Flocculibacter collagenilyticus: one gene and its partner. The protein of the gene in region 1 interacts with the protein of each later gene in a pairwise test. Links are inferred from orthologs where the notes say so. Each region holds a gene or a part of one and is shown on either strand. Other genes may lie near its edges.

Region 1 (11,994 bases):
CAATACTGTACGTAAGTTAGTTGTTTTCTCTATGCGAATACCACGCCAATATATATTTTATTTAATTATCAATAGGTTGACTCCACCCCTTAAAATATCACACACCCACTGCACCAATATAGTGCACCACTAAATATAGTAAGCACCAAAACCGTGCAACAATAAAGTACGTAACATAAAAATTAGTACAGATTTCAAATATTTCCATTCTTAACTCGCCCTTCACTTTCTTGAAAAAACCTGCGTTAACAATCACTTTTACCGCATTAACGAATTAGCGTAAAAAATAAACAAAAATATACTATAACTTCGTTAGCCCTTTGTCGGTTTTACCTGTACAATACGCGCCCTAAATTAACAGTTGATAGGCTGTTAAAGGTTTTCATGGCAAATTAGCAATTGCATTTGCTAACCCAGTTTGAACCACCAAGCACGCCTTAAAATGGTACATGAGTGAGAAATAAATGAGTGATATCAACAATCTACGCAACATAGCAATTATTGCGCACGTCGACCACGGTAAAACAACCTTAGTTGACAAGCTATTACAGCAGTCAGGCACGTTAGAGAGCCGTGGCGAAGCTGAAGAGCGCGTGATGGATTCAAATGACATTGAAAAAGAACGTGGTATCACGATCCTTGCTAAGAATACTGCCATAAAGTGGAACGACTACCGCATTAATATTGTAGACACACCAGGACACGCCGACTTTGGTGGTGAAGTTGAGCGTGTAATGTCAATGGCTGACTCTGTATTATTATTAGTTGATGCACAGGAAGGCCCTATGCCTCAAACGCGCTTTGTAACACAAAAGGCGTTTGCACAAGGTTTAAAACCAATCGTTGTCATTAACAAAATCGACAAGCCTGGCTCACGTCCTGACTGGGTTATGGATCAAGTATTTGATTTGTTCGATAACTTAGGCGCAACTGATGAACAGTTAGACTTCCAAGTTGTTTATGCTTCAGCTTTGAATGGTTGGGCTTCTCACGAAGCAGATCAACCAGCAGAAGATATGACTGCCCTTTTCGAAACTATCGTCGAGCAGGTAGAAGCACCAGACGCTGATGCAGAAGGTCCATTCCAAATGCAGATTTCACAGCTTGATTATAACTCTTATGTAGGTGTAATTGGTGTTGGGCGTATTACGCGTGGTAGTGTAAAAACGAATCAACAAGTAACTGTTGTAGGTGCTGACGGCAAAACACGCAATGGTAAAGTTGGCCAAGTATTAGGTTACTTAGGTTTAGACCGCCATGAAGTAACTACGGCTACTGCTGGTGATATAATTGCAATCACCGGTCTGGGCGAACTGAAAATTTCTGACACTATTTGTGATCAAAACGCTGTTGAAGCGTTACCACCTCTTTCAGTTGATGAACCAACGGTAACCATGACTTTCCAAGTTAACAATTCACCTTTCTGTGGTAAAGAAGGTAAATATGTAACTTCACGTAATATCCTTGAACGCTTGCAAGCAGAGTTAGTACATAACGTTGCATTGCGCGTTGAAGAAACACCTGATCCAGATAAATTCCGCGTATCAGGCCGTGGTGAATTACACCTAGGTATCCTTATTGAAAACATGCGTCGTGAAGGTTATGAATTAGCCGTATCGCGTCCAGAAGTAATTTTACGTGAAGTAGATGGTCAACTTGAAGAGCCTATCGAAAACCTAACAATTGATATTGAAGAAGAACACCAAGGCTCAGTAATGGAGCAGCTTGGTTTACGTAAAGCTGAAATGACCGATATGGCACCAGACGGTAAAGGTCGTATGCGTTTAGACTTTACTATTCCAAGTCGTGGATTAATTGGCTTCCAAACTGACTTCATGACCATGACATCTGGTTCTGGCCTAATGTACCATTCATTTGATCACTATGGTCCACACAAAGGTGGCGAAATTGGTCAACGTAAAAATGGTGTATTAATCGCAAATGCTACTGGTAAAGCATTAACCAATGCACTCTTTAACTTGCAAGAGCGTGGTCGTTTATTTATCGGTCACGGTGTTGAAGTTTATGAAGGTATGATCATTGGTATTCATAGCCGCGATAATGACTTAACTGTAAACGCATTGAAAGGTAAGCAGCTAACCAACGTACGTGCATCTGGTACTGATGAAGCACAAACACTTGTGCCACCAATTCAAATGTCACTTGAACAAGCACTAGAGTTTATTGATAACGATGAGCTTGTTGAAGTTACACCGGAAAGCATTCGTATTCGTAAGAAGTTACTTACTGAAAATGAACGTAAGCGTGCAAGCCGCGAAGCAAAATAAGGTTATATAAATAACCGATGAATACATGGCTGTGTTTTCGCAGCCATGTATTGTTTTAATGCAAAAATGTCACCTATTAAATTTAAATCGTATTACTTTTTAAAGTTTCATCACCGTCCTAGCTACTTAGCAACCTTCCCCTTCTTCACTACCGTCTAAATCACTACACGCAAGTTCCATTCGCCAAAGCTGATCAAATCGTTGTAACCTGCTATGCTTATTCGTATTTAAATGTGCTTGCTTATCTTTCGCCGATTGAAACGGGCCTGCGTTGCATATTATGCAGCTATCACTATTATGTTCGTCAACCATTAACTCTCGTTTTTGCGATGACGTGATTGTTAATTGTAAGCTCGGCTCCAATTGCTGATTGCTTTCTCGCGTCCATACGTAAGTTTTACCACTGGTATCTTTTACATATTTATTTCGATCCACATTACGGACCTGATAACCAATAAATTGACTAGCATCGAATGCCATTAGCCCTACATACTTCATCGCTGTTTTTTGTGCTATCGAACGCTCAATATCCCACTCGTTATAGGGTTTAACATCTTTAGAGGTGATATAACATAACTGAGCCCCATGCCTGTCTAATGCAAAGCGTTCAGCATTAATTAAAAAGGTGCGTAGAAGGCGGCGGTTTAAGGTGTTTACATCCAACTTATTGCACTGCGACTGATAAGCTTGCTTACTGGTAAATCCCGGTAGTAGCGGAAACTGAAAAATAACGAGATCAAATTTAGTATTATCAAGTCTATGCCAACAAGCTTCATTGGTAACATCGAACGCTGTTAATACAGAAACATTTTGCTTATGCAGCGCACTTAAATGCTGATCTTCGCCATACTTTTCGATTAATTGATCAGGGTTATCATATATCGAAGCAACTAACTCTCGACATAATTGTTGTTGCGACAACGCCAATGAAAATGACAAGTCTCCGTCACCTACCGTAAGAACTCGCCAGTTTGGATTTATATACATATAGACAAAAAATAATGAACCGATTTAGGTAAGGATATCATAGTTTTTACCTAGCTTTTGGCATTCATCGAACCACAGAGTATTGCTTAAGCTTGCCGACTCTATTTGCTAACGCAGCGGTTATTTTAGGAAGTAACTTGTGATGCTTTTGGTGAATATAGTGATATAAATACATAGGAGAAGAAGATAAGTTAATGGCACGATATTTAGTTGGAGCTTGATATAATGCAAACCTATCTTGGTAAGTAATGAAGTAATTAAAACGTTTTCGTAACAGCATTTTTTTCAACACTGCATAATCATTTATCAGGTATTTGGTAATTGGATAGTTTTCTGAAAATCGATATGCCGTACTCGCCTTCACCACCCCAATCACATTAGTTTCATCATGCAAGATGTTCTCGCTGCACCACACATGGCTTGCACAAATCAAAAACATGTTTACTTCGCTAAGCACCACTGGCACTCGAATAAATGATAAATTAAGATCTTCAGAGGTATTCAGTAACATTAATGCACCATCATACTCTTTTGCTTTTTTCGTATTTACACTTCGGATCCCAGGTATCTCGACGAGTTGCACCTTTACACCGATATCTTGATAAGCTTCCCTGATTATAGGCGCATAGTTTTTAACTGCATCGGCAAATGGAATGTGTGAAAAGATTAACGTACTTGGCTGTTGCTTAACTTGAGGCTTGAGCGCATTTTCTGTTGCCTGCGATTTAGATGAAAATATTAAGATGATAGCTAGCCAGCAGCAGGCATAGAACTTTAACGACATAACACGACCAAATCCAATAAGAGACAATGAAATATTTTTTTACAAAATACAATCTAATCATATTTTAACCAGTTAAAACGTTGAAAGCAAACCTATTTTAGGAACTAAATATGTATTTATTCATCATTAATGAATATTTTCTCGTTAACCTATTGTACTAACGTTTTTCAGGTAACAGTGCCATAAATTTAACATGTTGATTATTAAATCATTTGTACTAGACTGGATGCAAAGCTGTAACTTCACTTAAATCCAGTTCAATAAAGGCAATTACATGATTATAATAAATTTTTATCTTATTTTCGGATTGCTATGCATTCTTTCACTGGGGTACTTCGACACTTTTTTCTCTCAATTTATTGTCGGTTGGATTGGCGCTTCACTATTACTAGTCTATTCGGCTTATCAATTAAATAGTGCAAGCATCTTTAGAAAGCGTGAAGATGGCACAATTCCAATTTATATTCGCTGGCTATTTTTTCCTTTTTTTATCGGTTGTCAGTTATATAACTCATGGGCAAGAAAAACAGATAAAGTGCCTGCTATTCAACAAATTGATGAACACTTATTTGTTGCCTGTCGCCTATTCCCTTCTGATATTGAAGAGCTAAAATCTCTAGAAATTGGCGGTGTACTGGATGTCACAGCGGAATTTAATTCGCTAGATTGGAGCTTAACGGACGAAGATATTGATTATTTAAATATCCCCGTACTCGATCACTCAACCCCAACAAAAGCCCAACTTTTACAAGGCATTAATTGGATCCATCAACACGTTAGCCATAACCGAAACGTTATCGTGCATTGCGCACTGGGTAGAGGTCGCTCAGTATTAATGGCAGCCGCCTATTTACTCGCCAAAGAAGAAGACAAAACGTTTAATCAAGTTATGCAGCAAATTAAAGAGGTACGTCGCACAGCGGGGCTAAATAAAAAGCAATTGAAGAAGTTTGAAAAATATCGCAACAGTGAAGATTTCAAACTTACAAAAAATGTATGGTTAATTGCCAATCCAGTCTCTGGTGGTGGTAAATGGGATATTCATAAAGAGGAAATTGTTGCAGAGCTTTCTCCATACTTAGACTTAACCATCAAGCTAACAGATTTAGATACCACCGCGACTGAATTAACTCAACAAGCATTACAAGACAGTGCAGAAATAGTCATTGCCTGTGGCGGTGATGGCACCGTTTCTGAAGTAGCTTCACAAGTTGCGAATACTAAAACAAAACTGGCCATCATTCCTATCGGCACGACCAATGCGCTCAGCCATGTTCTTTGGGGTACAAAATCTAAGTTGGCACCTATCGCTAGTGCCTGCCAAAGCATTAAAGAAGGACATCTTCATACGATTGATGTGGGATATTGCAACGATAAAATAGTATTACTATTGGTCGGTATTGGCTTTGAACAAAAAATGATTGAGTTTGCTACTCGTGAACAAAAAGACTTATTAGGCCAATTTGCGTACATCAAAGGGCTATTACAGGCAATTAGTAATAATGAACAGCTAGATTTAACGATACAAATTGACGATCAACCTGAACAGAAAATAGTCACGGGAAGCCTCGTTGTTGCCAATGCATCCCCCTTTACCACACTATTAGCGCAAGGTGCTGGAGAGCCTAACCTAAAAGATGGCTATTTAGATATTACATGGCTTTCGCCAAGTGAAAATGGCGGTCAACACTTTATCGGCTTAGCTGAATTAATGATTGAAGGGCTCACCCAACAGCCTTTAAATAATGTCACCAATCATACCCGAGCATCTAGCATTCGTATTAAAGCGCAAGACAAGTTAGACTATGTAATTGACGGAGAAGAATTTTCAAGCGACGAGGTTGAAATAAGAATTGCTCCTCAAGCTTTAAAAGTTGTAGCCCCTCCAGACAACATTATAACAAACGAATAAATAATAGAGCCCTAAATGTCCAATACCATAGTTAAAAGCATCCATGTTGCATTCTTAATGATGTGCTGTTTTCATATATTTTCCACACAAGCACAAACTGCTGAGCAAGCACCTATAGCAGAAAAAGAGAACAAGCAATACAACTCGCAACACATTGAAACGAATAACGAGCAAACTCCTCCAGCAGTGGCGCAGCCCGACTTTAAAGAGCCGTTATTTAAACCTTTTATTGAGCGTTATATTTTGGATGACTTAAAAAACCTAAGGCAGGAACAACAGCATTTGCGCGCCGAAGTAATAGACCGTGTTGCCGATGCTAAACTTGAAGCTTCTGATCGCGCCATTAGATACACCGCAGATACAACTAACGTGATTTTTTATATCATCACTGCCGCCGCTTCAATATTGGTTATTATGGGTTGGCGTTCACTTAAAGATATGCGTGAAACCATTGAAACCATTACGTCTGAAAAGCTATCCACACTGACAGAAGTATATGAAGCGCGATTAAGTGAAATAGAAAACAAGATGAAATCGCGTTCAGAACAAATTCTCGCAAACCAAGAAAACATCTCCATCACAAACCAAATTCATTCACTTTGGATGCGTGCCGCTCTTGAAAAAAGTGATAAAGAAAAAATTCATATTTATGACCAAATACTTGAATTACGCCCTGATGAAGTTGAAGCAATCGCCTATAAAGCTGATGTATTACTCGATATGGGAGAGAAAAAGTGGGCACTCTCTTTAGCTAACCAAGCAATTGATAAAGACAGTCAATACTCGTTTGCTTTTTGGCAAAGAGCCTGTGCAAATGCCGAGCTTGGCAATATCAACGATGCAATCGACGATATACAAATCGCCATTCAGCTTTCAGAAATATTACGAGAAGAAATACTTATTGAGAAATCGTTTGAGCATTTAAAAGGATCAGAGCGGTTTGAACAACTATTAGTAGATAAAGAATAGAAAGATCTGCATTACTGAGGCTGATTAAGTCTCAGTCCATGCAAACAGCTTGATTAAATTATAACGTTGTTTGCATGGCACTGGCTTTACTCGCGCTTTTAAGCAATTAAATTATTTTAACACTTCAACATCAGCGAGTTGTTGGGAAAAATCAGCCAAGTCTATTTCTTGATAGCTTGCTTCGTCGTGCCAGTTTATACCTATCATCACACCATCTTCAGCTAAATCTTCAATCCAAAATTCGAACCAGTCTTGCAATAAAATGACGGCTGGAGCGTAATCTTTCCATTCTTCGGTGCACTGTAGCTTTGCTTGCTCTTCAGATGACCACAATGGCATTACATCTGTATCTTCAAAATCTACCGAGCTTACAATAACCCAATCGCCACTTACGGGTTCTTGTAATGCCCATATTTGCTGTGTTTCTTTTACTGTGGTTAAAAACGCGCTAAGTTCAGGCGTTTGGTTATTTTTTTCTGTCATTGGGTAACCCTTTTAATGTGCATAAATTATTTTATCTAGTCGGTGCATGTAATAGTTGTTGCAGCTCAGCCAAGCTAGTTACTTGATAGTGCGGCTTAATGCCTTCAGGCATTGGTTCTTGGCGATGATTAAACCAACATGAATGAATGCCTGCATTATTTGCCCCTTTAATATCTGAATGAGGATTATCGCCTACCATCAGTATCTGGTCTTTTTCTGGGTGCTGCATGAGCTTAAAGGCATGCTCAAAAATATTGATATGTGGCTTCGCGACGCCAACTTGTTCAGAGATCACAATATGCTCAAACATTTTATTTAAGCCAGTTCGCTGTAAGCGTATTTGCTGTAAATCAGTAAACCCATTAGTGATAATGCCCATTTTTACTTTTCCAGATAGTGAGCTAAGTAATTCACCAGCGCCTGGCAGTAAAGCACAAATTTCTGCCATCGAATTTAAAAAACCACTGTTTAATACTTGAGTATCTACACCTAGTTTATCTGCCCAAATCTTAAAGCGTGTATGTTGTAATTGCGCAGCATCAATGGTGTGATTCTGATACTCATCCCACAATCGCTTATTGGTTTGCTGATACTCATTATAGTCTTGCGCCGAAAATGTCACATCATACTGATTAAACAAGTGCTTCAACCCACTAAATGCATCAAAGTGAAATAGGGTTTCGTCTGCGTCAAATAAAATCCACTGATACTTCATTCAATATCCTAGGTTTTAGTGCTAATAAGCACACATGTTATTGGTTAAATAATTGGCGATGTAAAAATGGTGCCATCGCTAAGGTTAATGCTTGTGTGTATGTACTTTGGCGGGTTTCACGATTATTTGTGAGCAAGGCCATGGCTCCACCTTTTTGCTTAATATTGTTAGTATTAAACAATTTATCCATCACACTGCCTAACTCTATACCTGTATCAAGCTGGTGATATACAGTTTGTGGCAGTGGTAAGTTTGAACTTCTACCAACAGATGATTGTTGGTGATTGGTAATAACAACAAATGCAAATGCAGCTACACCATATGAAAAATGTTCTACGCCGCCTTCTATCGCAACATAATAGTCCGCCGCTGCATTCGCTTGGCAAAATGCCACGCGATTTTGCGCACCAAGCAATGTTTCAGCTTCTGTCATAGGTTGAGCAGCAACACCTGAAGGCGCATCTATTCCTTTACAGATAATGTCACACTCAGGAAAGTGATCACTAAATGCTTGCTGAGTTGCGTTTATCTTTACAGGGTTTCGAGAACCCACCACAATACTAATTTGCTGCCTTTCCATTTTTCACCTTCAATAAACTGATTGAGACTGTCACTTCTTGGGCGCTATGTGCCACATATCAATAATCACATCTAGGTTGCGTATACCATACCAGATTCTACCAGATTAACGCTTCAATTGAGCATTTGATTTAGGCATAGTGCGGGACTGACTACCTAAGCTATATATCTGGCAGCTCTTTTAGCGAAAGTCATATTGTATGGCTTATATGATCCTACACACCTTGAACAATCTGTCATTGCTTGTTTTTCGAGCATTCCGTCCTAAACTTATAGGAAATATGGAGCTAAAGGATCACAAGCAATGGAACCGCAAAATATCGATCTGATTCAGGCCAATTTAAATAAAGAAGAGTTGGCTGACTTCAATAACAATCAGGCTAATTCTTCCCTGCATCTGAATGGTAATAAACAATACCCTTCTGGGCTTGCTCTTTCCGGCGGCGGTATTCGCTCTGCTGCATTTACGCTAGGCGTGCTAAGGGCACTAAAAACGTGCAAGTTATATGATTGTCTTGATTATCTATCTACTGTTTCTGGTGGTGGCTATAGTGGAGCAGCGGTAACTTGGGCAAAACAGCAAGGTATCTCAGATGGCGTGATGTTTAATTTTATTAGACAAAATGCCAATTACCTTACTCCTACTCAGTTATTAAACACCTCTGCATTAATTAGTGTTATTTTACGCACCCTGCTGCTTTCTTTATTAGTATATATTCCTCTTACTACTGCGCTCTTACAATTAGCAGTATTCAATGGCTGGTTTCAACCTCTGCTCGTCTCCAACGAACTTACCAGCGACAGCTCAACAATCGACCTAATTTATAACCAAATCAATATGTTTGGACTACTTGCAATTTGCTTATTGGCATTATTCTGTTTTTTATCAATCAGTTATTCAGTATATACCTTGTTGTCGTCGTGGCTACATAGCGCCGCTGGCAAACCGTATTTGTGGCGATTAACATTGCAAGTAATACAAGGCATTTTACTAATGCTTGCCACATTATTTGTTGTAATTGCGCTGTTGCCTACTCTTCATGAATTACTTGATAAACTTATCGTCGACTCAAAAAGCGAGAGCGTATTGATTTCAATACTGACTATTGGCGGCAGTAGTATAACGGCTTTGCTAAATGTGAAAGCACAAATTCATGGTTCAGAAAAAAGTGGCAAACACAGTGAACTTATCGCATTCATTGCTGCGGCAGCCATGATTTTAGCAATATTACTCCTCTGTTATGTTATCGCCATTAAGTCTGATCCTAAGTTATGGTATTGGACTCTGGGGTTTTCACTTGTAGTAGGTTTATTGGTTAATTTAAATAATGTGTCGCTACATAGAATGTACCGTGACCGCTTAATGGAAGCGTTTATGCCACAAGCCGAACCATTAAAAGCAAACAGCGCTGAAGAGAATATGTATCGTTGGCGCCCTGCAACCGATGCGAATAAATTTAAACTCAGCGATATAAAAACCAAACCTTACCATATTGTTAATACCACATTAGTGCTTACGAATTCGAAAAATGCTAAATACCGAGGACGCGGTGGTGATAATTTTATTTTATCGCCAAAACGGTGTGGCAGTAACGCCACCGGCTGGCAAAAGACCGCTAAGTATATGGGCAATAAAATGACACTATCAACAGCAATGGCGATATCTGGCGCAGCTGTCAACCCTCATACAGGCGTGGCTGGACATGGTATCACTCGCAATATTGTCGTTTCGTTTTTAATGGGTTTTTTAAATATTCGGTTAGGCTTTTGGGCCACGCACCCAAATAAAGCACCGTTGTGGCAAATACCCAATTACTTTTTGCCCGGGTTAAAAGGAGTATTTGGCAGTGGGTTTACTGAAAAAAATTCACGTATTGAGTTAACAGATGGCGGCCATTTCGAAAATACAGGAGTATACGAACTAATTAGACGCCAATGCCCTTTAATTATTGCCACAGATGGCGGTGCAGATCCTAATTACCAGTTTGAAGATTTAGGTAATTTAATTGAAAAAGCGCGCCTTGACTTCGACACTAACATTCAATTTAGTTCTGAGTACCCGTTGGAGGACACATTACCAAACGAAGATAAAAACAAGCTAGGAATCAACCTTGCAACACGCGCCTTTGCTGTGGCTAAAATTACTTATCATGCATCCAAAAATAATGCGGCTTCATCACCTACCACTGGCACGCTAATCGTGATTAAGCCCACCTTGATAGATGGCCTGTCTCAAGATATTTATAGCTATAAAAAAGGCTACCCGCGCTTTCCACAGCAACCAACTTCTGATCAGTTTTTTGATGAGATGCAATATGAAGCATACCGAGCCTTAGGCTTTAAAGCCGCCAACACCATGATCGACGCATTAAAACTAACAAAAGGCTAAGCACATGTGATATTACGAAAAACAATAACTTAAGATGCCGTTTGTGCTACAACTTCTAATAGTTGCCCCTGCACTTCGACAATGTCTCCCGGAAACACTTTTTTACGTGTTTGCTCAACAATCTGGCCATTTACTATTACCATTTTTGCGCTAATAACCTGCTTAGCTTCAGCGCCACTTGCCACGATGGCTTCAAATTTCAATAGCTTGTTAAGCTCAATGTAATCGGTATGGATCTCAACTTTCGTAGTGTCAGTCATAGTTATCAACTTAAGTTCTTTGTAATGATTAAGGCGTGTTAACTCAGCATTCTACTAAATCATTTAAACGAATGGGCGTTATTTCCCTCTTTTATTTTATTCCTTGCTAATATGGTTACATCTCAACATTTATTGATTATTACCGATAATAAGGACACATCTATGCACATCTCCTCATTCAATCCCCCGCGTCGAATTCTTATGGGGCCAGGTCCATCTGATATTTCTCCTCAAGTCCTTAATGCACTTTCTCGTCCAACGGTTGGTCACTTAGATCCTCTCTTTATCAATATGATGGATGAAGTGAAATACTTACTTAAGTATGCCTTTCAAACTGAAAATGAAATGACCTTAGCCATTTCTGCACCCGGTTCTGCGGGTATGGAAGCATGTTTTGTTAACTTGGTTGAACCCGGCGATAAAGTAGTGATTTGTATCAACGGCGTATTTGGCCATCGCATGCAAGAAAACGTTGAACGTTGTGGTGGTGAAGCTGTGCTAGTTGAAGGAGAATGGGGGCGCGCGGTCAACCCTGATCAGCTTGAACAAACATTAAAAGAAAATACCGATGCTAAAATTGTTGCTTTTGTTCATGCCGAAACATCAACGGGTGCATTATCAGACGCAC
Region 2 (12,108 bases), 1.7 Mb from region 1 along the record:
TGTTCGCAAAGATATCTTTGGACGCTTTTTCTCTTGTATGGTGTATGTACCGCGCGAGCGCTATAACACCCAACTACGTCGAGATACGCAAGCGTTATTCAAAAAAGCGTTTGGCAGTGACGAATATGTTGAGTTTACAACATACTTCTCAGAATCGGTATTAGCCAGAACTCATTACATTGTACGAGTTCAAGATAATAATAAAGAAATTGATGTGAAAGATATTGAAAATAACTTAAGAGAAGCTGCGCGCACTTGGGATGATAAATTACACAGTGCATTACTTGAATCTTTTGGTGAAGCTACAGGCAAAGAGCTTGCTCGCAAATACTCAAACGCATTCCAACGTAGTTATAAAGAAGATAACTTACCATCAGCATCGTTAGTCGATATTGATAAATTAGAACTACTGAATGATGACAACAAACTTGAGATGCTTTTTTATCAACCGCAAGAAGAAAAGCTTTCTAATAACCTTGTAAGGCTCAAGTTATATCATAAAGATGAACCTATTCACCTTTCAGATGTTTTACCTATGCTTGAGAACTTTGGTTTAAGAGTTATTGGTGAAACGCCATCAGAAGTTCACACGTTAGATGGAAGTGTAAACTGGATACTTGATTTCTCGATGATGATTAACTCTGGGGCAGAGTTTGACCTAGAGAAAGCACAAATTCGTTTTCAAAACGCATTTGCTAAAGTCTGGAGAAATAACCTAGAAGATGATGGTTTTAACCGACTTGTATTAGGGTCTGACTTAACGGGTAGAGAAGCTTCTATTCTTCGTGCTTACGCAAAGTACTTTAGACAAATTGGTGGTACATTCAGCCAAAGTTATATTGAAAGCACGTTTGCAAATTACCCGCATATTGCCGGTTTGATTGTTGAAGTATTTAAGCGCAAGTTTTCTCCTAAAACTAAAGCTTCACCTAAAACAATTGAAAAACTTCTTAAGCAAATTAACGAAGAGTTAGACAATGTTGCAAACCTAGATGACGACCGTATTATTCGTCGCTTTGTTGATATGGTAAATGCAACATTGCGTACCAACTACTACCAAAAGAATGCTGAAGGTAACTTCAAGTCGTATATTTCTTTTAAGCTACAACCTAAGCTAATTCCAGAAGTTCCTAAGCCTTTACCTGAGTACGAGATTTTTGTTTACTCACCAAGTGTTGAAGGTGTTCACTTACGTGGCGGTAAAGTTGCACGTGGTGGTTTGCGTTGGTCAGATCGTATGGAAGACTTCCGTACAGAAATACTTGGCTTAGTAAAAGCGCAACAAGTTAAAAATACTGTCATTGTGCCGGTTGGTGCAAAAGGTGGCTTTGTATGTAAGCAACTGCCAACAACTGGTGGACGAGAAGCATTTTTTGAAGAAGGTAAAGCGTGTTATAGAACCTTCATCCGCGGTCTATTAGATATTACTGACAATATTGTTCATGGCAAAGTTGTTTACCCTCAAGATGTAGTAAGACTGGATGGAGACGATCCATATTTAGTTGTTGCTGCGGATAAAGGAACAGCCACATTCTCTGATATTGCCAACGGCATTGCTGACGAATATAACTTCTGGCTGGGCGATGCGTTTGCATCAGGTGGTAGCGTTGGTTATGACCACAAGAAAATGGGTATCACTGCCAAAGGTGCATGGGAATCGGTTAAACGCCACTTCAGAGAGTTAGGTGTTGACTGCCAAACAACTGATTTTACCTGTATAGGTATAGGCGATATGGCCGGCGATGTATTCGGTAATGGCATGTTGCTTTCAAAGCATATTCGCTTAGTCGCAGCGTTTAACCATATGCATATTTTCATTGATCCGAATCCTGATGCTGCAACCAGTTATAAAGAGCGTGAGCGCTTATTCAACTTGCCACGTTCATCGTGGGAAGATTACAACGCAGAATTAATTTCTCAAGGCGGTGGTATTTTTTCTCGTGCTGCTAAGTCTATTAAGCTTACACCAGAAATTAAGAAGCTAATTGGCTCACAAAAAGCATCGCTAACACCAAATGAGCTAATCAAAGCGTTATTAAAAGCGCATGTTGATTTAATCTGGAATGGTGGTATTGGCACGTACGTTAAAGGTACTAAAGAAACTGATACTCAAGTAGGTGACCGTGCAAACGATCCATTGCGCGTTAACGGTAACGAGTTAAATGCAAAAGTATTTGGTGAAGGCGGTAATTTAGGTGTTACTCAGTTAGGTCGTATAGAATTTGCTGCTAACGGTGGCAAAATGAATACCGACTTTATTGATAATGCTGGCGGTGTAGACTGCTCAGATAATGAAGTAAATATCAAAATCTTGCTAAATGGTTTAGTTGCCGATGGTGATATGACCCGTAAGCAACGTGATCAATTACTATATGATATGACTGACGATGTGGGTGAAGTTGTTCTACAAGACTGTTATCGCCAAACTCACTCTATTTCAATTACGCAACTTAAAGGACCTGAGCACCTTAAAGAGCAAATTCGATTTGTTCATGAGTTGGAAAAGGATGGTTACTTAGACCGAGAATTAGAATTCTTACCAACTGATGAAGAATTATCAGAACGTGCGATAACAGGCCAAGGTTTCACACGACCAGAACTTTCAGTACTTATTGCATATGGCAAAATGGTAATGAAAGAGTGGTTTGTTGTTGACGAAATTACAGAACATCCTTATTTCCAAAGCTTACTTATTGGTGCTTTCCCTCAGAAATTACAAGAAAAGTACAGTAAGCAGATGGCTCAGCATCCACTTAAATCAGAGATTATTGCAACTAAGCTTGCTAACGAAATAATCAATGATATGGGTCTTAATTTTGTGCATCGCATGAAAGAAGAGACAGGTGCGACAGTATTTGAGATTGCTAGCTGTTATGTAATGGCACGAGAAATATTTGAGCTTAGAGAAACATGGGAAGCAATTGAAGATCTTGATAACAAGATACCGGCTATTGTGCAAACAGAAATGCTGTTCCAATTACGTCGTACTATCCGTCGTGCCACACGTTGGTTCTTGCGCCACAGAAATAAAGCGATGGATATTGTTGAAACCATCAATTTCTACGCTCCTGCGTTTAAAGAAATTTCATCTAATTTAGATGATTACTTGGTTGAACAAGAAGTTTCACAATTACAACGCTCTGAGCAAGACTTAAAACGTGAAGGTGTGCCAAAAGATATTGCACGTAGAATCTCGCAATTAAGTAGCCTGTTCTCGGTAATGGATTTAGCGCAAATTGCGAACTTAGAACAAAGAAATATTAATTTAGTTGCTGATATCTACTTCAAGTTAGGTGCAACAATGGACTTACACTGGTTCTTGGATCAAATTACCAATCAACCAGTAGCAAATCATTGGCAGGCATTAGCTCGCTCGTCTTATCGTGAAGAGCTTGACTGGCAGCAACGTGCATTAACCTCTGTTGTATTACATTCAACAAGTAAAACTGATCCAAAAGATGCACAAGAATTAATTGATCAATGGGTTGAAGAGCACTCGTCATTACTTGAACGCTGGAATCACATGTTAGCTGAGTTTAAAACAACTCAGAGCCATGAGTTTGCTAAGTTCTCGGTTGCATTGCGTGAGTTAATGTTATTAAGTCATAACTGCGACACTTCTATTTAATTGAAAAATCATTAGAATAAGCCCCGGCATTAGCTGGGGCTTTTTACTATTAGGGGAAAATATGTTTTACGACTTAACCAGAAAGTTACTATTCACTCAAGACGCTGAATGGTCGCATGATTTTACTCTTAATAATTTAAAACGGTTTGCTAATACACCAATTGAAAATATGTGGCGACAGTCGGTAGAGGCTAAACCACGCGAAGTATGTGGTATCGAGTTTAAAAACCCAGTTGGCTTGGCGGCTGGCTTAGACAAAAATGCCGAATGTATTGATGCATTTTCTGCAATGGGCTTTGGCTTTATAGAAGTTGGTACTGTTACCCCTAAGCCGCAAGATGGAAACCCTAAACCGAGAATGTTTAGGTTGCCAGAGGCCAATGCGATTATTAATCGTATGGGTTTTAATAACCATGGCGTTGATGCGCTTGTATCTAATGTTAAACAAGCAAAGTATAACGGTGTGCTTGGCATTAATATTGGTAAGAATAAAGATACGCCTAACGAAAAGGGTAAAGATGATTATATTACTTGTATGCGCAAAGTCTTTACGTATGCAGATTACATTACGGTAAATATTTCATCACCGAATACACCTGGGCTTCGCGACTTACAATATGGTGAAGCATTAGACGAGTTACTGTCATCACTAAAAAATGAACAACTTGATTTAATTAATCATCACAATAAGCAAGTTCCTTTGTTTGTTAAAATAGCGCCAGATTTAGATGACATTCAAGTAGAGCAGGTTACATCGTCATTAATTGAAAATAACATTGATGGTGTTATTGCCACGAATACAACATTAGATCGTAGCGACGTTCAGCATTTGCAATATGCAAATGAAGCTGGCGGGCTAAGTGGTGCACCGGTTAAAGAAAAAAGCACCAACGTTATTCAAAAGATTAATCAACTATCAAATGGATCATTGCCAATTATCGGAGTAGGTGGGATCGATTCTGATCACGCAGCTCAAGAAAAAATAGCAGCGGGTGCATCGTTAGTGCAGGTTTACACAGGCTTTATTTATAAAGGGCCGAACTTGATCAAGCAGATCGTTAATTCGTTATAAGGATCAGTAATGCTTGGGCTTTATTCATTCCAAAATATTCTTTTGTGTATTGTTGCTAAGTGCCATATACATTACGGTATGCTAAGCAAAGTAATGTTAGGAAAGTAGTTTGAATCCCACTAATCAATGGCGTTGGCAATTATGTAAACACTCTTCATCACTTATTTTGGACATGAGTGATGAGATGGCGTTTTTAACGCCTTATCAATCTTGCCAACTAACGAATGAGATTCATGTTGATGACTCGTTTAACGTAGAAGACGCGAATTATTTTACCTATTTGCAAGATACGCTGTTGAATTTAAATCTTTGGTCTCGGGCTTTTTGTACGCAAACTGCGTTAAATGCAACAGCGGTAAAACGCTTTTATAAACCTGTTATGCCTAAGAGTTGGCATTTTAAAGTAAATAATCAACAAAGGCGGGCGATTCCGCTATTGGTTGCGTTATATTCGGATTTTGCTTTTTCCACCTGTATAGTGCTTGAAGCGAGTACGAATTTTGTAATGTTACTTATCGTTGAAGATCAGTTTCAAGTATCAGATACCAAGTCGTTAAAGCAATTTGATGTGATTAAAGTGTCTATAGATCGTATTTACGATATTCAATTAACGCCAAGTGTATCCAAACAATCTGCTTAGTTTCCGTTTTTTAAACCACATTACGTTGGTAAATTATTCTTTATAATGTACAAAAGCTAAAGCCATCGATGATCTGGTTGTTAGCGGTACTGCAGTTAATATCGATAAGATAGAGAATGAGATTTAATTAAGTAAAGTAAAAGGGGAATAGAAAGAAATATAGAAAGAATTGGTTGCGGGAGCCGGATTTGAACCGACGACCTTCGGGTTATGAGCCCGACGAGCTACCAGGCTGCTCCATCCCGCGTCCGAATGATATAGCCCTAAAAGTTTTAATTCATTTTAGAAGAATTGGTTGCGGGAGCCGGATTTGAACCGACGACCTTCGGGTTATGAGCCCGACGAGCTACCAGGCTGCTCCATCCCGCGTCCGAATGATATAGCCCTAAAAGTTTTAATTCATTTTAGAAGAATTGGTTGCGGGAGCCGGATTTGAACCGACGACCTTCGGGTTATGAGCCCGACGAGCTACCAGGCTGCTCCATCCCGCGTCCGAATGATAAGCCCTAAAAGTTTTAATTCATTTTAGAAGAATTGGTTGCGGGAGCCGGATTTGAACCGACGACCTTCGGGTTATGAGCCCGACGAGCTACCAGGCTGCTCCATCCCGCGTCCGTTAAAGCGGGGTGCATACTACCATTATTAATCATTATGACAAGCCCAAAGTGAAATTATTTTTCAAAAAACGACTGTTTACTCAAATATCGTTCGATAAATGATCGCATTCATACAGTTTTGTAATATTCGTGTTTGATTTTTAATCTATCAGTTCGTATTTAATATTGCTCGCCAATTTCTTGTTGTTTCCTGCTATAATTCGCGCCTTATACATACTGGAGTCATCATGAAATCTTATATCGCACTAACATCTAAAGGTATTGAATCATTATTACAAGACGAAATAGAGCGTCTTGGTGGTGAAATAGATAAAACTAGCTTAGGCTCAGTTGAATTTAGAGCTGAATTAGATGTTGCTTTTAAAGTCGTGTTAAGAACGCGTTTAGCAACGCGTGTGATGCAAAAAATAGCAACGGTTGACTCTGTTGAAAATAAAGATGAGTTAGTAGCATCGTTAAAAAATAAAATAAATTGGTCAAAGTTCCTCAATGAAAGAAGTACGTTTTCTACCGAATTTGTAGGAAAGAATAAACTTGTACAAAATAGTTTATTTGGTGGCTTACTAATAAAAGATGCCATTGTAGATTTCTTCAGAGATAAATGCGGTTCAAGACCAAACGTAGATAAAGAGCGCGCTGAATATGTATTTCAAGGGCGCTTAATACAAAATAAATTGCACATTTATCGCGACTTCTCCGGAAATGCTTTATCGCAACGAGGCTATCGTGTTGCGCAGGGTAAAGCCCCCCTTAAAGAAAACTTGGCAGCGGCACTTGTGATCCGTAGTGGTTGGATAAACGATATGTCACAACCACTGATTGATCCATGCTGTGGCTCAGGTACGATATTAATTGAAGCCGCACTAATGGCAGCCAATATCTTTCCAGGTTATCTTCGTGTTGATGAATATGCATTTGAACGCTTCCCAGACTTTGACGAGCAAGCTTTTCAGCAAGAAAAACAAGCAATTTTTGACCTAGCTGATACTAAAGCAATTGATAACATTCAAATAATTGGTACTGATATCAATTCGCATGTGCTTGATAAAGCAAGAAAGAATGCAAGCGTAGCCGATGTTGCACAATATATTGAGTTTAATGTTGCCGATGCTGCAGATACAAATAATGTGTATGGTGATAGCGGCACTATTTTATCTAACTTACCTTACGGCGAGCGTTTAGGTGATTTGCCTCAGCTTATTCATTTACACGCATATCTAGGGCTTAACTTAAAACGCAATTTTAAGGGCTGGAATGTTTCGTTATTTACCAGCAATTTAGATGTGTTGCGCAGTGTGAAGTTAGGTAAACAAAAAGAATACAAATTATCGAATGGGCCATTAGATTGCGTATTAACAAATTACTATCTTGATGAACGCCAAGTAACACTTAAACCATATGCTGAAGAATTACCTATTTATTTTGAAGAAAGTTTGTCTTTTGCTAACCGGGTTAAAAAGAATTTAAAACCAGTAAGAAAGTGGGCTAAGTCAGAAGGGATAGAATGTTACCGTGTTTATGATGGCGATATTCCAGAATATAATTTTGCAATAGATGTTTATGCCGACCACTTAGTTATAAACGAATATGCGCCACCAAAAACAGTTGATATGGATAAAGCGAGAAAACGTTTAGAAGACGCTTTACTTATTGCTGTGAATATACTTGACGTAGATATTAATAAAGTTAGTTTAAAGGTGCGTCAAAAACAAAAAGGTAGCCATCAATATACTGCCATTGATAAACGTGACGAGCGTTTTGCGGTAAAAGAATATAACGCTGAGTTTTGGGTTAACATTTACGACTATTTAGATACAGGTTTGTTTTTAGATCATCGTATTACGCGCCACAAATTGCAAAAAATGGCAGAAGGTAAGCATGTACTTAACTTATTCTGCTATACGGCTACAGCATCAGTACACATGGCTTTAGGTGGTGCAAAATCGGTCACATCGGTAGACATGTCTAAAAAGTATTTAGATTGGGGCAAAGACAACTTTAAGTTAAACCGCTTGTACAGCAAAAACTATCAATTTGTTCAAGCCAACTGCTTAGAGTATATTGAAAAGGCAAATGAGTTTTTCGATTTAATATTTATCGACCCACCAACTTTTTCTAATTCAAAAAGAATGGAAGACAGTTTAGATATTCAACGAGATCATCTAGAGATACTTTTAACGTTGAAAAAACGCTTGATGGCGGGTGGCGCGATTATATTTTCAAACAACAAACGTAACTTCAAAATGGATATTACTGCACTGCAAGACGCAGGCTTTAATGTAAAAGAAATTACTAAACAAACCATACCACTGGACTACAAGCGCAACCACAAAATACATAATTGTTGGGAACTTACGGTGTAATGAAAACGCAGATACTGTATTCAACCGACGGCTGCCATTTATGTGAACAAGCTTGGCAGCTGATAGCCAATCTGAGGCAGGCAGCAATATTTGAAGTCATAGATATTGCTAAAGATGATCAACTAGTTGCTGAATTTGGTGTCCACATTCCGGTGATTGAAAATAAAGAACAAAAACTGCGATTATACTGGCCATTTACAGAGCGTCAGTTAGCCGAATTTTTAGAGTTATAAAACATGGATTTAATAAGAATAACCAATGCTGACTTAGCATATGGCACAACGCCTTTACTCAAAGATGCTGAGTTTAAAATTGCTAAGGGCGAGCGTGTTTGTATTGTTGGCCGAAATGGCACAGGTAAATCAACGCTACTCAAAGTCATTAATAAAGATGTGGCGCTAGATTCAGGTGAAATTAACCGCGTTAAAGATTTGACTGTAGCGCGATTAGAGCAAGACCCACCTAAATCTGCACAAGGGCTAGTGTTTGACTACGTTGCTGAAGGGTTACCTGAAGCAGCTGAATTACTGAAGCGCTATCATCATATCAATGACCTAATTGTTAACGACCCGTCTGAGCAAAACCTAAAAAAATTAGAACGTGTTCAACATGAGTTAGACGTTGCTGATGCGTGGAAGCTAGAATCTAGAATTAAGTTAGTATTAACGCGTTTAGGACTTAATTTAGAAAGCCAATTGGAATCATTATCAGGTGGATGGTTAAGAAAGGTTGCGTTAGCAAGGGCGTTAGTATGTGATCCTGACATTTTGCTACTTGACGAACCAACAAACCACTTAGATGTAGCAAGTGTAGAATGGCTTGAAAGCTTCCTTAAAGATTTTAAAGGTGCAATTCTCTTCATTTCCCATGACCGTGCATTCATACGTGCACTAGCAACAAGAATTGTTGATTTAGATCGTGGTATTGTAAAAAGCTATCCGGGTAATTACGAAACTTACCTAGAGCAAAAAGAAGAATGGCTAAAAGTTGAAGAACAGCATAATGCAGCGTTTGATAAAGTGCTTGCTCAAGAAGAAACTTGGATTAGACAAGGAATAAAGGCAAGACGAACCCGTAATGAAGGCAGAGTTCGTGCGTTAAAGCAGCTTCGTTTTGAACGCAGCCAGCGTATTGAGCGACAAGGCACAACCGACTTTAACATTGAAACCGCACAAAAGTCGGGCAAACTAGTGTTTGAAGCGACAAATGTTAGCTTCAAATATAACGATAAAACGCTTTTTTCTGACTTTTCTACACTGGTTATGCGTGGCGATAAAATTGGTATTTTAGGGCCGAACGGTGTTGGTAAAACAACATTAATTAAAGTGTTATTGGGTGATTTAGCGCCAACTAGCGGTAAAGTTAAGCAAGGCGTTAATTTAGATGTTGCCTACTTCGATCAATATCGTAATCAACTTGATGAAGAATTATCCGTTCAAGAAAACGTGGGCGAGGGCAAACAAGAAGTCATGGTTAACGGCCGCTCAAGGCATATACTAGGCTACTTGCAGGATTTTTTATTCAGCCCATTACGAGCAAGAACGCCAGTGAAGGCGTTATCAGGTGGTGAGAAAAATCGTTTATTACTGGCTAAATTATTTTTAAAGCCAAGTAATGTGTTGATTCTGGACGAGCCAACGAATGACCTTGATGTAGAAACGTTAGAGCTACTTGAAGATATTTTAGATAGCTATGATGGCACGGTATTAATTGTTAGCCACGACCGAGAGTTTATAAATAATACTGTAACTAATACCTATTGTTTTGAGCCTGATGGTAATTTAGTAGAGATTGTAGGTGGCTATGAGGACTATTTAAGATATAGCGAGCATAAAAAGTTTCATACAGGCTCATCTAAAGAAAAGCTTACCGAATCAAATCAAGAAAACACTAAACCAGTAAATAAAGAGATAAAAGGTTCAGCACCTAAGCAGAAAAAGCTATCATACAAGTTAAAATTGGAGTTAGAGTCGTTACCTGCTGAAATTGAACAACTAGAAAACAAAATTGAAGCGTTACAGCAAGACGTTAATGACCCAGAATTTTTCAAACAATCTTCAGAAGAAACACAAGCTAAATTGAACGAACTTGCAGAAAGTGAGTCGAAGCTTGAGTTTGCATACGGCAGATGGGAAGAATTAGAAGATCTACAAAATAGTAGTAGTTAGGTATAACACATGAAATTAAATAGTATTGCAGCAATATTCGCATTAAGTGGTGTCACTCTTTCAGTCAATGCTGCTGTGTATCAAGTAGCAGAAGTAAATAACACTAGCACTCATACACAGAGTGTAGCAGTTGATATTAATAATAACGGTACAATGGTTGGCTCTCAATCAGGTAGATTTAACTTCCCGATTGATTATGTAAATTTAGATTATACTAACGCCACAATTGCCAGTATAGAAAGTGTAGAAGATGTAAAGGCTGGCACGATTAACGCGGATGCGTTAGCGACAATTAAATTATATTTAAAGCCCCCAATAACACGGTTAGACCCTACTCCTGTCATATACAATACGCCAACAGCACAAAAAGTTGGTGATAATAGTGTTTTCATCTTGAAGCAAAGCGGGTTGGAACAACAGGTTATTTTTGATGTGGAAGAGCCTGCTCTGAATAATTCCCTAACTTATAGCACGTTCGACTATGTTACAGCGATAAATAATAATGGGATATTTGTTGGATTTGCTTCTGATCCATATCAACAAATTCAGTTCACAACTACACCAACCGATGACACAGATCCAGTTGATAGAGTACTGTGGGAAAGTGAGTTTGGTAAACGCGGATTCTATGTAGTTAATGGTGAAGCTTTCCCCGTGATGCCTGAAGATACTAGCCATGGCGGCAATTCTGGTGTGCTTGATATATCAGATAGCGGCTACATGGTTGGCTATAGCAGCGTGTCGGTGCTCAGCTTTTTTCCTACTTTAGTTGAAAACTGTGATGAGAACCTACTTCCCTTGACTGTTTGTGAATGGAGTTTAAAAGGTGGACACTTATCTTATAATTCGTTTGGTGATGAGCCATACCAAATAAGAGCTTACCGCTGGAAGCTAGATGAAAACAACCAAATTGTTGAGTCAACAAACCTAGGTTTGGCATTAACGCCAGAAGCTGATAGCTCAACAAAATATACCAGCGTTGCTTTAGCAGTAAATGAAGCGGGAACTGCGGTGGGATATTCGTCAGCATTGTTTGTAGAGGGTGAAGAAAGAGTGTTGACTTACCCTGCAATATTCAACAATGGTGAAGTATTAGATTTTATTGACCATACAGATATATCAGGCGGTAGAGCCACTGACATAAACGACAACAATACGGTTGTTGGATATATCTCAAAGCGCGTCAATGGGTTCTTTCGTACCAAGTTTTTCACTTACGATATTGCTACAGAGCAAACAACATTTCCTAGTGACTTTTTTAATGGCTCGGCAAGTATTCCGCATGCCATCAATAACCTTGGTCAAGTAGTAGGTGAGGGTGAAGTTGAAACTCAAACTCAAGTAACTAGACGACGTCACGGCTTTTTATATGATATTAATACCGACACGTTTACAGACTTAAACGACTTTTTAGCGTGCGACAGCCCTTACACAATAGTGAGTGGCCGAGGCATTAACGACAATGGTGAAATATCAGCAACAGCATTAGTAACTGTTGAACAAAAAGACGAAAAAGGTGAAGTGGTTAAAGACGATGATGGTAACACAGTGATGGTTGATACATTGCGTGCCATTAAACTAACACCAATTGCCAATGGCGAAAAAGAAGAATGCGGAACA

Evidence for each region.
Region 2: the proteins of typA (region 1) and rlmKL interact in binary tests that used the Escherichia coli proteins (3 or more experiments, as listed by UniProt). The link is inferred for Flocculibacter collagenilyticus from one-to-one orthologs.

Annotation. Positions count from the first base shown.
Region 1 is NZ_CP059888.1:3,358,033-3,370,026, forward strand. What follows is about bases 18-2,876. They hold typA (translational GTPase TypA), read left to right. Parts: upstream 18-464; coding sequence 465-2,288; downstream 2,289-2,876. Other genes in these bases: HUU81_RS14920 (class I SAM-dependent methyltransferase), read right to left, coding at 2,415-2,876. Outside these bases: more of HUU81_RS14920, read right to left, coding at 2,877-3,275; HUU81_RS14925 (hypothetical protein), read right to left, coding at 3,340-4,059; HUU81_RS14930 (diacylglycerol kinase family protein), read left to right, coding at 4,334-5,971; HUU81_RS14935 (tetratricopeptide repeat protein), read left to right, coding at 5,987-6,940; HUU81_RS14940 (DUF2750 domain-containing protein), read right to left, coding at 7,052-7,423; yjjG (pyrimidine 5'-nucleotidase), read right to left, coding at 7,455-8,138; yjjX (inosine/xanthosine triphosphatase), read right to left, coding at 8,176-8,718; HUU81_RS14955 (patatin-like phospholipase family protein), read left to right, coding at 9,022-11,106; HUU81_RS14960 (RNA-binding S4 domain-containing protein), read right to left, coding at 11,136-11,366; HUU81_RS14965 (pyridoxal-phosphate-dependent aminotransferase family protein), read left to right, coding at 11,529-11,994. UniProt on the Escherichia coli protein: A 50S ribosomal subunit assembly protein with GTPase and nucleotide-independent chaperone activity, required for 50S subunit assembly at low temperatures, may also play a role in translation.
Region 2 is NZ_CP059888.1:1,654,230-1,666,337, forward strand. Bases 5,780-8,752 are described here. They hold rlmKL (bifunctional 23S rRNA (guanine(2069)-N(7))-methyltransferase RlmK/23S rRNA (guanine(2445)-N(2))-methyltransferase RlmL), read left to right. Parts: upstream 5,780-6,184; coding sequence 6,185-8,320; downstream 8,321-8,752. Other genes in these bases: HUU81_RS07385 (glutaredoxin family protein), read left to right, coding at 8,320-8,553; uup (ATP-binding cassette ATPase Uup), read left to right, coding at 8,557-8,752. In the rest of the region: HUU81_RS07345 (NAD-glutamate dehydrogenase), read left to right, coding at 1-3,628; pyrD (quinone-dependent dihydroorotate dehydrogenase), read left to right, coding at 3,690-4,700; HUU81_RS07355 (cell division protein ZapC domain-containing protein), read left to right, coding at 4,810-5,340; more of uup, read left to right, coding at 8,753-10,488; HUU81_RS07395 (DUF3466 family protein), read left to right, coding at 10,498-12,108. UniProt on the Escherichia coli protein: Specifically methylates the guanine in position 2445 (m2G2445) and the guanine in position 2069 (m7G2069) of 23S rRNA. Methylation occurs before assembly of 23S rRNA into 50S subunits.